DNA from 3 places in the Thermosipho africanus Ob7 genome. Region 3 is predicted to be linked to each of the others. Evidence: predicted binding sites of a transcription regulator. Region 3 holds the regulator's gene; each other region holds the start of a gene.
The links. Region 3 encodes HrcA, which represses chaperone genes, less so after heat shock. Its sites were predicted from a motif close to ATTAGCACTCNNANNNTNNGAGTGCTAAT; they were not measured.

Region 1: a site for HrcA is predicted at 1,305-1,333, ahead of dnaK (molecular chaperone DnaK). Genes of this name have one in related genera too.
Region 2: a site for HrcA is predicted at 3,383-3,411, ahead of OB7_RS08765 (ATP-dependent Clp protease ATP-binding subunit). Genes of this name have one in related genera too.

What each region holds. Positions count from the first base shown of each region.
Region 1 is NZ_NKRG01000003.1:148,258-153,312, forward strand. It holds gene estD (esterase EstD) at 1-881, shown strand, start outside; gene OB7_RS04455 (YbjQ family protein) at 883-1,209, shown strand; gene dnaK (molecular chaperone DnaK) at 1,365-3,161, shown strand; gene OB7_RS04465 (Hsp20/alpha crystallin family protein) at 3,188-3,616, shown strand; gene fliE (flagellar hook-basal body complex protein FliE) at 3,668-3,955, opposite strand; gene flgC (flagellar basal body rod protein FlgC) at 3,961-4,374, opposite strand; gene flgB (flagellar basal body rod protein FlgB) at 4,386-4,769, opposite strand; gene OB7_RS04485 (DMT family transporter) at 4,791-5,055, opposite strand, start outside.
Region 2 is NZ_NKRG01000009.1:30,571-35,625, reverse strand. It holds gene OB7_RS08780 (DUF445 domain-containing protein) at 1-82, shown strand, start outside; gene OB7_RS08775 (CPF_0552 family protein) at 109-378, opposite strand; gene bcp (thioredoxin-dependent thiol peroxidase) at 461-913, opposite strand; gene OB7_RS08765 (ATP-dependent Clp protease ATP-binding subunit) at 990-3,356, opposite strand; gene OB7_RS08760 (sensor domain-containing diguanylate cyclase) at 3,580-5,004, shown strand.
Region 3 is NZ_NKRG01000001.1:257,990-263,044, forward strand. It holds gene OB7_RS01340 (transcription repressor NadR) at 1-126, shown strand, start outside; gene OB7_RS01345 (MFS transporter) at 123-1,391, shown strand; gene hrcA (heat-inducible transcriptional repressor HrcA) at 1,526-2,539, shown strand; gene OB7_RS01355 (nucleotide exchange factor GrpE) at 2,554-3,144, shown strand; gene dnaJ (molecular chaperone DnaJ) at 3,150-4,289, shown strand; gene nadE (NAD(+) synthase) at 4,270-5,055, shown strand, end outside.

The DNA of each region.
Region 1 (5,055 bases), on a different contig from region 3:
CACCAAACTATGTAAAAAATGATAACTTTACTGAAAAAGATATTAAAGTAGGAGATTTACCCGGGAAACTAACGATCCCAAAAAATCCAACTGATGTTGCAGTAATTCTAATACATGGATCAGGACCAAATGATATGGATGAAACAATTGGCCCAAATAAAATTTTTAAAGATATTGCATATGGACTTTCAAGCAATAATATAGCTGTATTAAGATACGATAAAAGAACTTTGCATCCTGAGCTTCTAAAAGATCCAGAGAATATAACTGTAAAAGAGGAAGTAATAGATGATGTAGAGCGTGCTGTTAAACTTTTAAAAAAAGAAGGATATAAAAAAATATATCTGTTAGGTCACAGCCTTGGAGCATATCTTGCTCCATACATAGCCTATAAAAATCAAGATATATATGGATTAATTCTTCTTGCACCTCCTGCAAGAAATATAGAAGAAATAACACTAGATCAATTAGAATTTCTTGAAAAACTTTACTCTGGAAAAAATAAAGAAGAAATTAAAAAAGCAAAAGAAGAGGTAATAAAACTAACAAATAACAAAGCAAGCAAAAATGAAATAATTCTTGGAGCACCAGCAAGTTATTGGTACGATCTTAGAAATTACAATCCTTTAAAATATATAAAACAATTAAAAATTCCAGTACTAATGCTTTTTGGAGAAAATGATTATCAAGTTACTACAAAAGAATTTGAAATTTTCAAAAAAGAACTTTCAGAAAAGAAAAATATTAAAATTAAGATGTATTCTAATCTGACACATATTTTTACTCCAGGTGAAAAATCTCCATATTCATATTATATTGAAAACCAAGTTAGTAGAAAGGTAATCGAGGATATCGTATCATTTATAGAAGGGAGGAATTAAAATGATAATAACTACAACAGAGAATATTCATGGTTATGAAATTGTTGAAATATTAGGAATTGTAATGGGAAATATAGTTCAATCAAAACACTTAGGAAAAGATATCGCTGCCGCATTTAAAACCCTCGCCGGTGGAGAAATTAAAGCATATACAGAAATGATGACAGAAGCTAGAAACAAAGCAATAGAAAGAATGATAGACGAAGCAGAAAAAATAGGAGCAGATGCAGTGGTAAATGTAAGATTTTCAAGTTCTTCAGTAATGAGTGGTGCCGCAGAAATGCTTGCTTACGGAACAGCTGTAAAGATTAAAAAGTCAAATGAATAACAAACTTATGTAACAATTGCTATAATTTTTAGTAAATTTTCAATTACAATCAAGAATGCCTCTATTTATAGGCATTCTTGATTTTTATTATCTATATTATCACTCTTGACAAAAGACTGCTAATGTCATATAATATGTATCGGGAGGTGAAAGATATGGCAAATAAAAAAGAATATGTCGTAGGTATAGACCTGGGTACAACAAATAGTGTTATTGCATGGATGAAACCAGATTCTTCAGTTGAAGTTATACCAAATGCTGAAGGTGCAAGAACAACTCCATCAATAGTTGCATTCAGTAAAACTGGTGAAATTCTTGTAGGTGAACCTGCAAAAAGGCAGCTCATATTAAATTCTGAAAGAACTATTAAATCAATAAAAAGAAAAATGGGAACCGATTATAAAGTAAAAATCGATGACAAAGACTATACCCCACAAGAAATTAGTGCATTTATACTAAAGAAGCTAAAAAGAGACGCAGAAGAATACTTGGGCGGAGAAGTTAAAAAAGCTGTCATTACCTGTCCTGCATACTTCAATGATGCTCAAAGACAGGCAACAAAAGAAGCTGGTATAATTGCAGGTTTTGAAGTCTTAAGAATTATAAACGAACCAACTGCAGCAGCTCTTGCATATGGCCTTGATAAAAAAGGAAAAGAAGAAAAAGTTCTTGTATACGACTTGGGTGGAGGTACATTTGACGTTTCAATACTTGAAATTGGTGATGGAGTCATTCAAGTAGTTGCAACTTCCGGTAATAACCATCTTGGTGGTGACGATTTTGACCAAAGAATAATCGATTGGTTAGCAGAAGAATTTAAAAAACAACACGGTGTCGATTTAAGAGAGGACAAGCAAGCTCTTCAAAGATTGAGAGATGCTGCTGAAAAAGCTAAAATTGAGCTTTCAAGCAAACTTGAAACTGATATAAGCTTGCCATACATTACAGCTACAGCAGAAGGTCCATTACATCTTGAAATGAGACTAACACGTTCAATGTTTGAATCCTTAACAAGGGATCTTGTTGAAATGACAAGAAAACCAGTTGAACAAGCTCTTTCAGATGCTAAATTAAAACCAGAAGATATCGATGAAATAATCCTAGTAGGTGGTATGACAAGAGTTCCAATGGTTCAAAAATTCATCAAAGAAATATTTGGTAAAGATCCTAACAGAGGAGTCAATCCAGACGAAGCAGTAGCAGTTGGTGCAGCAATTCAAGCAGCAATTCTTGCAGGAGAAGAAGGAGCACAAGGAAAAGATATCGTATTAGTTGATGTTACACCATTAACACTTGGCATAGAAGTAAAAGGTGGTTTGTTTGAACCAATTATCCCAAGAAATTCAACTATACCAATTAAAAAGAGTAAAGTCTTTACAACTGCAGAAGACGGTCAAACAGAAGTAGAAGTAAGAGTATACCAAGGCGAAAGACCAATTGCAGCAGATAACATTTTACTTGGAAGCTTTAGACTTGTAGGAATTCCACCTGCACCAAGGGGCGTTCCACAAATCGAAGTAACATTCGATATTGACAGCGATGGTATTGTTCACGTTTCTGCAAAAGACCTTGGTACTGGAAAAGAACAATCAATGGTTGTATCCGGTAGACATCAATTAAGCGAAGATGATATCAACAAGATCATTGAAGATGCTAAGAAATTTGAAGAACAAGACAAGAGAAGAAAAGAAGAAGTAGAGCTTAAGAACAAAGCAGATGACCTTGCATACTACATAGAAAAATCACTAAAAGAATATGGTGACAAAATACCAGCAGATGAAAAAGACAAACTCGAAAACCTTGTTAAAGACTTAAGGGATGCAATAAATAAAAACGATATACCAAGAATAAAAATGTTGTTTGATGAACTTGACAGAGAAAAGACAAAAATCGGAGAGTATATATACAAGCAAAATCAACAAGGCGGAAATCAACAGGCTGAAAATCAATAATAAAAAATATAAAGGGAGGTGAGAGTATGTTAGCAAGAAGAAATTACTTTGACCCATTTGTAGAACTTCAAAGAGAGATTGACAGATTATTTGAAGACTTTGTAAGACCATCAAGATTTGATACCACTCACTTCCCAAAAGTAGATGTTTATGAAACGGATAAAGAAGTTGTCATTGAAGCTGAACTTCCAGGTCTTAAAAAAGATGACGTTAAAATAACAATTGAAGATAACGTTCTTACAATAAAAGGAGAAAGAAAATTCAATCGCGAGGATAAAGGAAAGAACTACAAAATAATTGAAAGGGCAGAAGGATACTTCGAAAGGTCATTTGGACTTCCAGAATATGTTGACATGGAAAAAATTAAAGCAAAATTCAATGATGGGGTATTGACAATTGAACTTCCAAAGAAAGAAACAAAAGACAAAAAAGTTATTGATATACAAGTTGAATAATAAAAGAAGGCTCCGAAAATTCGGAGCCTTCTTATTTTTTCACATAGTTATTTAAAATTGCATCCTCATAATTTCCTTATACGCGTCAACAATCTTATTTCTTACCTCGACTGTAAGCCTCAATGAGACTGATGCTTTTTCAGCTTCTACAATAACTTCGTGGATATTACTAATTTTTCCAGTTGCGAAATCATCTGCCATCTGCTCTGCTTTTTTTTGCTGATCATTTACGCTCTTTAGAGCATCATTAAGTATTTTAGTAAAATCCGTATTCTGTTTTTTTACACTTGAAGGTTTTAGATTTCCATAATTTCCTACACCGTTTATTTTATCTATCATACAAATCACCTCCCAATTTGGAGAGCACTATTTATCATAGCTTTTGTAGTGTTAAATGCAGTAACGTTTGCTTCGTATGCTCTTTGAGCATTAATCATATCCACCATTTCCCTTACAACATTTACATTTGGAAGTTTAACATAACCATTTTCATCAGCATCTGGATGTGTTGGATCGTATACTATCCTAAATGGAGATTTATCCTCGTAAATTTTTTTCACAACTACTCCACCATTTTCCAATCTACCATTAATATTTCTCAAAAGTTCCTGGAATACTGGTACCTTTCTTCTATACGGCTCGCCATTTTCAGTTCGTGTTGTTTCTGAATTTGCTAGATTATTTGATATAACATCTATTCTGAGCCTTTGAGCTGACATTCCTGTTGCAGAAATCGTCATTATATTAAATTCATTCATGTTTTACCTCCTTACCTAATATTCCTAATAACTGTATTGTATCTATCAATATTAGCGCTCATAAGCCTGGATAAAGTTTGATATCTAAGCGCATTCTTTACCATTTCTACCATTTCAATATCAATATCTACGTTATTACCATCGTTAGTTAATGAAGTATTTTTTTGAGCCTTAATAATAGGATTTACAACCTTTGGAGTTCTTTCTATATGTTTTCCTGAAGTCGTTTTTAAACTCAACTTCATTTTTGATTCATTTAACAATTCTTCAAAAACAATATATTTTCTTTTGTAATTTGGAGTTTCAGCATTAGCGATATTCTGTGAATGTATTTCCTGCCTTTTAAGTGCAACATCCATTGCCGCTTTCAATGTTGAAAAATTTGAATTGAACATGTCTTTACCCCCTTTTCATAGTTATTTTTCTACGTGTCTAAAAAAATTCCTAAAATATTTTTCGGGAATTATTGATAATATCAAAGCAAACATTGTTAAAACCACACCAAAAATCTGTAACATATCAAGCCTTTCAGAAAGCAAAATAATTGAAAAAATAGTTGCAAATACAGGCTCGCCTACAAAAATAAGTGCAGAAGTATTACTTCCAACCACTTTTTGGTACTTTGCCTGTGCTATTAACGCATAAATCGTAGCAAAAATCGCCGTGAATAAAGCTACACTA
Region 2 (5,055 bases), on a different contig from region 3:
TGCAAGAAGAGAATTAAGATACGTAGAAATTTTTGGAATACCACTTGGAATGCTTATAAGCGTCTTTCAAATAATATTTTAAGCCTCGGAAAACCCGAGGCTTAAATTTTAGTTAAACCTTAATCTCATTAAATCACATTTTACGCCTGGAATTTGATTTAACTTTTCTTTGAGTTCTTCATGTTTTGATTCATCATCAACAAGTTCTAATATGATAAGTCCTGAGTTTGAACAATATTGTGGAACACCTTCATGTAATCCCAATCTTGTTTTAATATAGCATCCATATTCTGTCAAAAGTTCTTGAACTTTTGTTGCTGCCTTTTCCCTGTTATCAATTAAAATTGCCATAACAGTTCTTACAGTAATATCTGTCATAAAAACACCCCCTTTTTTAGTGCAAAAATTCACAAAATTAATCAAAATACACGTTATTTTATTTATCAATAATATTATACCATTATAAAAGTTCTTTTAAAGTTTTTAAAACTTCATTTGCGTGATCCTTTACTTTCACATTTCTCCAAACCTTTACTATATTTCCGTCTGGATTAATTAAAAAGGTACTACGAATGACTCCAAAATATTCTTTTCCATACATCTTTTTCTTACCCCAAGCCTGATAATCTTCAATAACTTTGTGAGCTTCATCACTTAAAAGAAGAATAGAAAGAGAATGTTTTTCAACAAATTTTTGATGTGATTTTGGACTGTCTTTACTTATACCAATAATAACTGCTCCTAACTTTTCAAATTCTTCTTTTAGCTGCGAAAAATCTTTTGCCTCTCTTGTGCAACCTGAAGTATTATCCTTTGGATAAAAATACAATACAACCCATTTGCCTTTAAAATCTTCCAAACAATGCATTTTACCATTTTTGTCAGGAAGACAAAAATTCTTTGCTTTTTCCATACTTTCGCCTCCTGAAATTATTATACCACTTTCAATTTTAAAATAAAAAAAAGTGGCTCCTACTTGGAGCCACATTCTATTTTGTCAATTCTTTTTCTTTTTCTACAATCAATTTTCCATTTTCTTCATCAACTAGAACAATATCTCCTTCTGCAATTTCTCCAGCAATTATTTTTACCGAAAGTGGTGTTTCAATTTCTCTCTCTATTAACCTTCTAAGTGGTCTTGCACCAAATGCTGGATCGTAACCTTTTTCTGCTAGATATTCTTTTGCTTTCTCTGTAAGTTTTATCTTTAAATTCTTTTCTTTTAATCTATTTTCAAGCCTTGCAACTAATTTTTCTACAATTTCTTTCATATGCTCTTTTGTCAATGGCTTGAATATCACTACATGGTCTATTCTATTTATGAACTCTGGTCTAAAGTAGTGTTTTAAATCTTCACGTACAGATTCTTCTATCTTTTCAAAATCAACTCCAGCTTCTACTTTTCTCAATATCTTATCACTTGCAAGGTTACTTGTCATGATTATTATTGTATTTCTAAAATCAACTGTGTTACCTTTACCATCAGTAAGTCTACCATCATCAAAGACTTGTAAGAGTACATTGAATACCTCAGGATGTGCCTTTTCTACTTCATCAAGGAGTATCACACTATATGGTTTTCTTCTAACAGCTTCGGTTAATTGACCACCTTGATCATAACCAACATATCCTGGAGGTGCACCTATAAGTCTTGCAACTGAGTGTTTCTCCATGTATTCACTCATATCAATCCTTATGAGTGCGTTTTCAGAGCCAAAGAGTAATTCAGCAATTGTTTTTGCAAGTTCAGTTTTGCCAACACCACTTGGTCCTAGGAATAAGAATGTTCCTATTGGTCTATTTGGATCTTTTATACCAGCTCTTGCTTTTCTTATTGCATCAGCAACTACTTTTACAGCCTCTTCTTGGTCTACCATTCTCTGATGGACTAGTTCTTCAAATTTTAATAATTTTTCTTTTTCAGACTCCATCATCTTTGTAGCTGGAATTCCAGTCCAAGATTCTACAACCTTTGCGACAGTTTCAGGTGTTACTTCTCTTGAACCATACTTTTTCTCGAGTTCTTCGTATTGCTGCTGCATTTTGTACATTTGCTGCTTCATCTCTGCAGCTTCTTTATACTGTGAATTAATCGTAAGTTCATCTATTTTTTCACTCAAAGATTTTATTTTTTCTTTCAACTCAGTCAATTTTGGATCACTATTTTTCAAACTTACTTTTGCAGCTGCCTCATCTATTAAATCTATTGCCTTGTCTGGCATAAATCTGTCCTGGATATACTTTGCTGAAAGCTTTGCAGCAGCTTCAATAGCATCGTCTGTTATCTTAATATCATGATGTTTTTCATATGTTTCGCGCAATCCTTTTAATATCTCTATAGTTTCCTCTACACTTGGTTCTTCAACAAGTACTGGTTGGAACCTTCTTGCAAGAGCCTTGTCTTTTTCAATGTGTTTTCTATATTCTTCAAGTGTAGTTGCACCTATGGCATGAAGTTCTCCTCTTGCAAGTGCTGGTTTAAGCATATTTGATGCATCCATTGCACCTTCTGCTGCACCTGCTCCAACAATGGTATGTAACTCATCAATGAAAAGAATAACATTATCTTTCATTTTCTTAATCTCTTCCATTACTTTCTTTAAACGCTCTTCAAATTCTCCTCTGTACTTGCTTCCTGCAAGCATTTTCCCTAAATCAAGCATTAATATTTTTTTATTCTTCAGCTTCTCAGGAACTTTACCTTCAACAATTCTTTGAGCAAGGCCTTCAACAATTGCAGTTTTTCCAACACCTGGATCTCCAATAAGGACTGGGTTGTTCTTTGTTTTTCTTGAAAGAATTTCAATTACCCTTTCAATTTCTTTTTCCCTTCCAATAACTGGTGAAAGTTTACCTTCTTTTGCAAGCTTTGTTAAATCAGTGGTATACTTTGCTAATACATTTCCTTCACCATCAATTTCTCCAGAGTCTGCTAGCTCTTTAACCGCTTTTAAAACCGAATCATAAGTTACATTGTACTTTGATAATATAGCTGCACATTGAGTTGAAGCATCCTTAAGAACAGCTAACAAAAAGTGAACTGGTGATACTTTGCTTGAACCTAATAACTTACCTTCTTTTCTTGAAAGTTCAAAAATCCTAGATAGCTCATTTGACATATAAACACCAGAAGATGAACCGTAGTAAACCCCATATTGGCTTTCAATTAATTCTTCTAACCTATCTTCGATTTCTTCAGTAGGTACATTTAAAGCTTCAAATATTTTTTGAATGTTTTCATCTTGAAGAATTTCATATAGTACATGCTCGGGTTTTAACAGGTTCTGCCTTCTTTGAGATAAGCGTTCTGCTGCTTGCTGGACTAATTCTTGCATCCTTTCATCTAAATATCTCATATATCTCACCTCCGAAAAATTTTTCTTTTATCAGTCATATATTTAGACTGATAACATATGGAGGAGTTCAAAATTTTAATGTAAATTTTTTGTTAACAAAAGTAACAACAAGAAAAATATGGTTTTTGTGATATAATATTAATTGAGTAAATAACTATAACTTAAAAGGTAAATAAAAATTATTGGGAAGGATCAATATTATATATTAAAAGGGGAAAGAATAATGTTGATCTTTTTGTTTATTTTAACCTTCGTTTTAATTTCATTACTATTTTATATTGTTAGAATTATAAAATTAACAAAACTTATTTATAATACTGCAAGGAAAGATTCTAACGTTATAATCTGGAAAAATTCCAGAATTTTATACTGTGACAAGCCATTAATGGAACTATTAAAAAAGCATGGAATAGATGTAAATGATTTTAGAAATTTTTCTTTTGAAAAGATAAATTTCTACATTAATAAATATCCTTTTTTAAAAGAATTTTTTGAAAAGTTTAGAGTAAACTTTGAAGAAAAACTCTTTGAATATGAAACTACCATTTTCCTTTCAAATGAATTTTATAAAATCAAATTTAGAAGAGAAAAGAATAAGACAACTGTTTATTCTGTGTTATTGATAACAAACGTAATATTAAATATTAAGGAATATACAGATGAATTAATAAGTTCTATTTATAAAATTCCTGAAGAATTTTTTAATTTAACAACCTCGGATACTTCAACATATGAACTTGTAGATTATTTCTTTAATTTTCTTTCCAGTCAAAATATAATTGACTCATTAGTCGTTGGAATTAGAAAGATTGATGGCTCAATTAATATAATTTATGGAAAAATAGGAGATAAAAAATTTAAAAACTTCACAATTAAGGATAAAACATTAATTTCATACATATCAGATACTGGAGAAAAGTTGTACGTAAATAACTCAGAGGAATTAAAATTACCCGAAGAATATAAATTAATGAAAGTGATTAACAAACCTTACTCAATATATGGGATACCTTTAAGGATAGGAGAAAATGTCTTTGGGGCTGTCTTATTTGAAAAGGAAGGGAATAATAAGTTCTGCTTAAAAGACTTTCATCTATTTGAAATACTTGCATTCTTAATTTCAATTAGTATTAAACTCAAAAATGAATATCAAATCCTCTATAAATCAAGCAAAGAAAAATTCAAAAAAGCAATAATTGATCCACTAACAAAAGCATATAATAGAAATTATTTATTTGATGCTCTTAATAAAAACATTAAATTTTCTAAAGAAAAGTCAAAATATAAAATTGTAATTTTTCTTGATTTAGATAATTTTAAATACTTAAACGATAAATATGGATACGTATACGGAGACAAAGTACTCAAAAACTTTGTAAAAACTGCAAAAATGGTTTTAAGAAAGGATGACATTATAATAAGATACGGCGGAGATGAATTTTTAATATTACTATATGATTTAAATATTGAAAACGCTGAAAGTGTAATTCAAAGAATAAGAAAAATGATTTTAAATTCTGAGTTTAAAGTTGATTTTTCTTACGGCCTAATGTATTTTGATCATGAAAAAAGTTTAGAAGAAAATATTAAAATTGTTGATAAAAAAATGTATGAAATGAAATCTAAGAAGAAAAAACTAAATCTCTAGGATATAAAGTTTACAAATAAAAACAACTTTACCAATTGTATATGCTATCAA
Region 3 (5,055 bases):
AATGCAACTCCTCTATTAAAATTGTCTGGAGGAGTTCATATACATACTATTGAAGCACCCAACAAAAAAATAATGAATGATGTTTTGGATGCAATAAGTAAATATTTATTGGGGGTGGAAAAATGAAGATAGATCAAGTGGTTGATTTAATTGTCTCAAAGAAAGAACAAAAAAATTTGTTGATTTTAACTTCGATTCTTTGGATAATCGGATCAGCAGGTGTAATGGTAATGCCATTTGTTGTTCCTGACCTTGTTTCTGAGTGGAATTTAACAACAGTACAAGCAAGTAGTTTAATTAGCTCAGTTTTTATTGGTATGCTATTAGGTGCATTATTTTCTGGAATTATACTAGACTATTTTGGAAGAAAGATTGGTGTAATATTTTATTTGCTTGTTACTGTTATATTTACTGTTTTATTTGGTTTTTCAAAATCTTTTGGTAGTGCATATGTATTTAGACTTCTTTCTGGTTTTGGATATGGAGGTTTGCTGCCTTCAGTTAATACTTATTTATCAGAGTATACCTCTATCAGGCTTAGGGGAAGATATTTAGTGATATTAGAGGCAAGTTGGGCTGTTGGTAGTATTTTAATAGCTCTTTTTGCTGTCACTTTGGGCGAAAAATTAGGCTGGAGATGGGATTTTTATATTTTTTCAATTGGAATTATTTCTTTAATTCCGTTTTTTAGAAAAAAAGATACTCCAAAATATATATTTGAAAAAAGAGGGGTTGAAGGTTTAAAAAAGATTTTTAACAAAGTACCTGAAAATATTGAAGAGATAGAAAAAGTAAAGGTAACTTTCAGTGGACTTTTTAGAAAAGAACATATAAAACAAACTATTTTAGTTATTGTATCTTGGTTTGTGGTTAGTTTTGTATATTATGCATTATTTTCATGGGCACCAAAGATATTTATTGCAAGTTTAGGGATAACTATTACAAAGGCAAAATGGTATACATTCTTTGTATATCTCGCACAGCTTCCGGGTTATCTTTCAGTTGCTTATTTGATTGAAAAGTGGGGACGTAAAAAAACTCTTGCAACATATTTCATAGGTATGGGTTTATCTTCTTTCCTATTGCTGCTTGCAACTGGCAATTTGAGCTTTCTGTTTATAGTATTGATCCTTTCATTTTTCACTTTGGGAGTTTGGGGACTTGTGTACGCATATACTCCTGAGCTATTTCCAACTTCATTTAGGGGAACTGCAAATGGTGTTGCAGGTGCAACTGCAAGAATAGCAGGAATTATTGCCCCGTACTTTACTGGTTATTTCGTTGACAAATCTATAGTAGCAGCTCTTTCATTTGTGTCTTTGTTTGCTATATTTGCAGCGGTTATGACTCTTGTATTGGGAGTAGAGACAAAAGATAAAGCGGTAAATTAAATAAAAGTAATATTTTTTAAAATAAAGGCTCCATATTGGAGCCTTTATTTATTTGACTGTAAAATCGTTTTATGATATACTATTATCAGACAAAGATAAAGAGTGATAAGATGGCTGATAAATGGGGTGAGAAAATGAAAGAATTGTCTACAAGACAAGAGCAGATATTATATTGTCTTGTAAGAGAATATGTGAAATCTGGGACCCCAGTAAGTTCTCAAAAGATTTTAGAATCTACAAATCTTGAGTGGAGTGGTGCAACTGTAAGAAATGATATGAGAAAGTTAGATTATCTTGGATACGTATTTCAGCCACATACTTCTGCGGGAAGAGTCCCGACAGATAAAGGTTTAAGATTTTACGTAAATGAAATATTAAAACTTAGAAAAGAAACAAAGAAATCAGGAAGTTCTATAGACGTTAGTATAGATTTTCCAATAGGTGACTTGGATAAGATTATTCAAGGTGCTGCAAAGCTACTTGCAACCACAGTTAAAGCTTTTGTTATAATTGAAAAACCTAATCCTATGTATTTAAGAATTAGAAGAGTTGTTTTAACACCAGTTACTAAAAACTTTTCCATTGTTAATATAATTACCGAACTTGGACTTACATCAGTTCTTCCAATTCAGCATTCAGAAATTTACAATATTCAAGAAATAGAAGAATTTTTAAACAAAAGTCTTGATGGAATTTTGCTTAGTGAATTTAGGGCTAAACTGAGAGAAGTTGTTGAAAGATTTTCATGGGTTGGAGGAAGGCTGAAAGAATTTATTGAACTTTCAGAAAAGATAGCTTCTGAAAAGTATGAAGAATATATTACAGAAGGTGTTTTTAATCTTGTTAATGCAAAAAGATTCGATGAAGAAAAGTTAAAAGAGATTGTTAGATTTTCAACAAATGAAGAATATTATTCTAAGATTTTTGAACTTGGAGAAGGCATATTCATTGGAAAAGAGCATAATATTAAAAACTTTGAGCAGTATTCAATTTTGATAATGCCGTACTTTGTTTTCAACAGAGAAGTCGGGAAAATAGCTGTTATTTTTGATAAATTTAGTGATTACAACAGAGTATTCGATAGTGTGGAATATGTAGTGAATAGATTAACTGAATACTTTACTGTTGTTGCAAGAAATGTTGAATAATGGAGGTGGAAGATATGGAAAAAAAGGAAATGAAAAAAGAAAAAATGATTGAAAATGAAAAAGTTGAAAATGTTAAAGAGGATGCTAATAAAGAAAAGAAAGAAAAAGGAAAGGAAAAAGATTTAGAAAAAATAATTGATGAACAATCAAAAAAGATTGAGGAACTTGAAAATCAGTTAAAAGAATTTGAAAATTACGCTAGAATTTTAAAATCTCAATTTGAGAATTATAAAAAAGATGTTGCAAGGGAAAAGGAACAAATTTCTATTTCAACAATTGGTAGAATTGTAGAAAAATTAGTTCCTATAATTGATGATTTTAAAAGAGCATTTAAAAATGTTGATGATGAGACTAAAAAAACACAATTTTTCAAGGGAATGGAAATTATATACAAAAACTTATTTAAAATACTAGAAGGACTTGGTTTGCAGGAAATTAAAGTTGGAGATAAATTCGACCCGTTTGAGCATGAGGCTGTAGAAAGAGTTGAGGATGAAGAAAAAGAAGAATATTCAATTGTTGAAATTGTGGAAGATGGTTACAAATTTAATGGACGAGTTCTAAAACCTGTGAAGGTAAAGGTCTCGATTAAGCCTAGGAGGTGAAATATATGGCCAAAAAAGACTATTATGAGATTCTTGGTGTTTCAAGAAATGCGTCTCAAGAAGAAATAAGGCAGGCATATAAACAATTAATAAAAAAATGGCATCCGGATAGAAATCATCAAAATAGAAAAGAAGCGGAAGAAAAATTTAAAGAAATACAAGAAGCATACGAAGTTCTTTCTGATCCTGAAAAAAGAGCAATGTACGATAGGTTCGGATATGTAGGTGATGTCCCACCAAACGCTGGTAGTGGAGGCGGTTTTGGTGGCTTTGGTGGTTTTGGTGGTTTTGAAGATATATTCAAAGACTTTGGTGATTTTATTAATAACGATATATTTAACATATTCTTTGGTGATCAAAGAACATCTTCAAGACAAAAACAAAGAAGAGCAAAACGCGGAGAAGACATAAATATAACTGTTGATGTGCCTTTTGAGCAGGTATTTACAGGAACAACTATCCCAATTGAATACGATAGGTATGAGGTATGTAGTCATTGTAATGGTGAAGGGGTAGAGCCAGGAAGTGGATGGGTAAGCTGTCCGAAATGTCATGGAACAGGGGTAGTTAGAGAAGAAAGAAGAACGTTTCTTGGAGTTATTGTAAATCAATACACATGTAATCAATGTGGTGGCACAGGAAAGATACCTGGAGAGACATGTCATGTATGTGGTGGCAGTGGAAGAATAAGAAAAAGACATAGAGTGGAAGTAAAAATTCCAGCTGGAGTTGACAACGGAACCGTTATTAGAGTTCAAGGTAAAGGTAATGCAGGGTATAACGGTGGTGGATATGGCGATTTATATGTAAATGTAAGAATTACAGGACATATTGATTTTGAAAGACGTGGAAATGATTTAATAAAGGAGATAAAAATAGATTATGTTGAAGCAATACTTGGAACCAAAGTAAAAATTAAGATGCCTGACGGTAGAGTTAAAGAAGTTAAGATACCATCAGGTGTTCAAGATGGAGAAAACATTTATGTATACGGAGAAGGCGTACCAGATATGAGAACGGGAAGAAGGGGAGATTTAATTTTAAAGATCAAAGTAGATATTCCAAAAAGAGTATCTCGCTCTGAGAAAAAGTTATTAAAGGAAATTGCGAAATTGAGGGGAAAGGATGTTGACGAAGAAGAGTGAAAAGATTGTTAATTTTTTAAGAGAGACAGTTGCACAATATAATTTTAGAGGATTAGTTCTTGGAGTTAGTGGAGGACTTGATTCAGCAGTAGTTTTAGCACTTCTTGTAAAAGCATTTGATAGGGATAAGATAAAGTGCTTTATTTTGCCTGAAAGAGATAGTCCTAAAGATTCAGTTAAAGATGCTGTTTTTGTTTGTAAATACTTTGGAGTTGAATATGAAATAAAGAATATTACAAAGATTCTTCGAGCACTTGGCATTTATAAATATTACCCACCAGCATTTTTTGTGCCCTGGAAGGTAAAGGAAAATTTTGCAAAGAGAAGATGGCAAAAGTATAAAGAAAAAGGTAATCCTTTTGAATTTGATATAGAAGGAATCTATGATGAAGAGTTTTTAAAAGGTATAAGCTACTATAGGGCAAAACATAGGGTGAGAATGGTTTATCTATACAAAGAGGCGGAAAGAAGGAATTACGCTGTTGTTGGAACTACTAATAAAACAGAATTTTTAACAGGGTTGTATGTAAAGTGGGGAGATGATTCAACAGATATTGAACCAATTTTGCATCTTTATAAAACTCAGGTATACGAACTTGCAAAAGAATTAAATGTCCCTGAAAAAATAATTATGAAACCAGCTTCACCAGATTTAATTCCAGGAATTGGTGATGAAGAAATATTTGGGCTTGATTATTCTACTCTTGATAGGATATTAGATAAGCTAGTAAATAACAAAAGTTTGGATGGTGAAGACCCTGAAAAG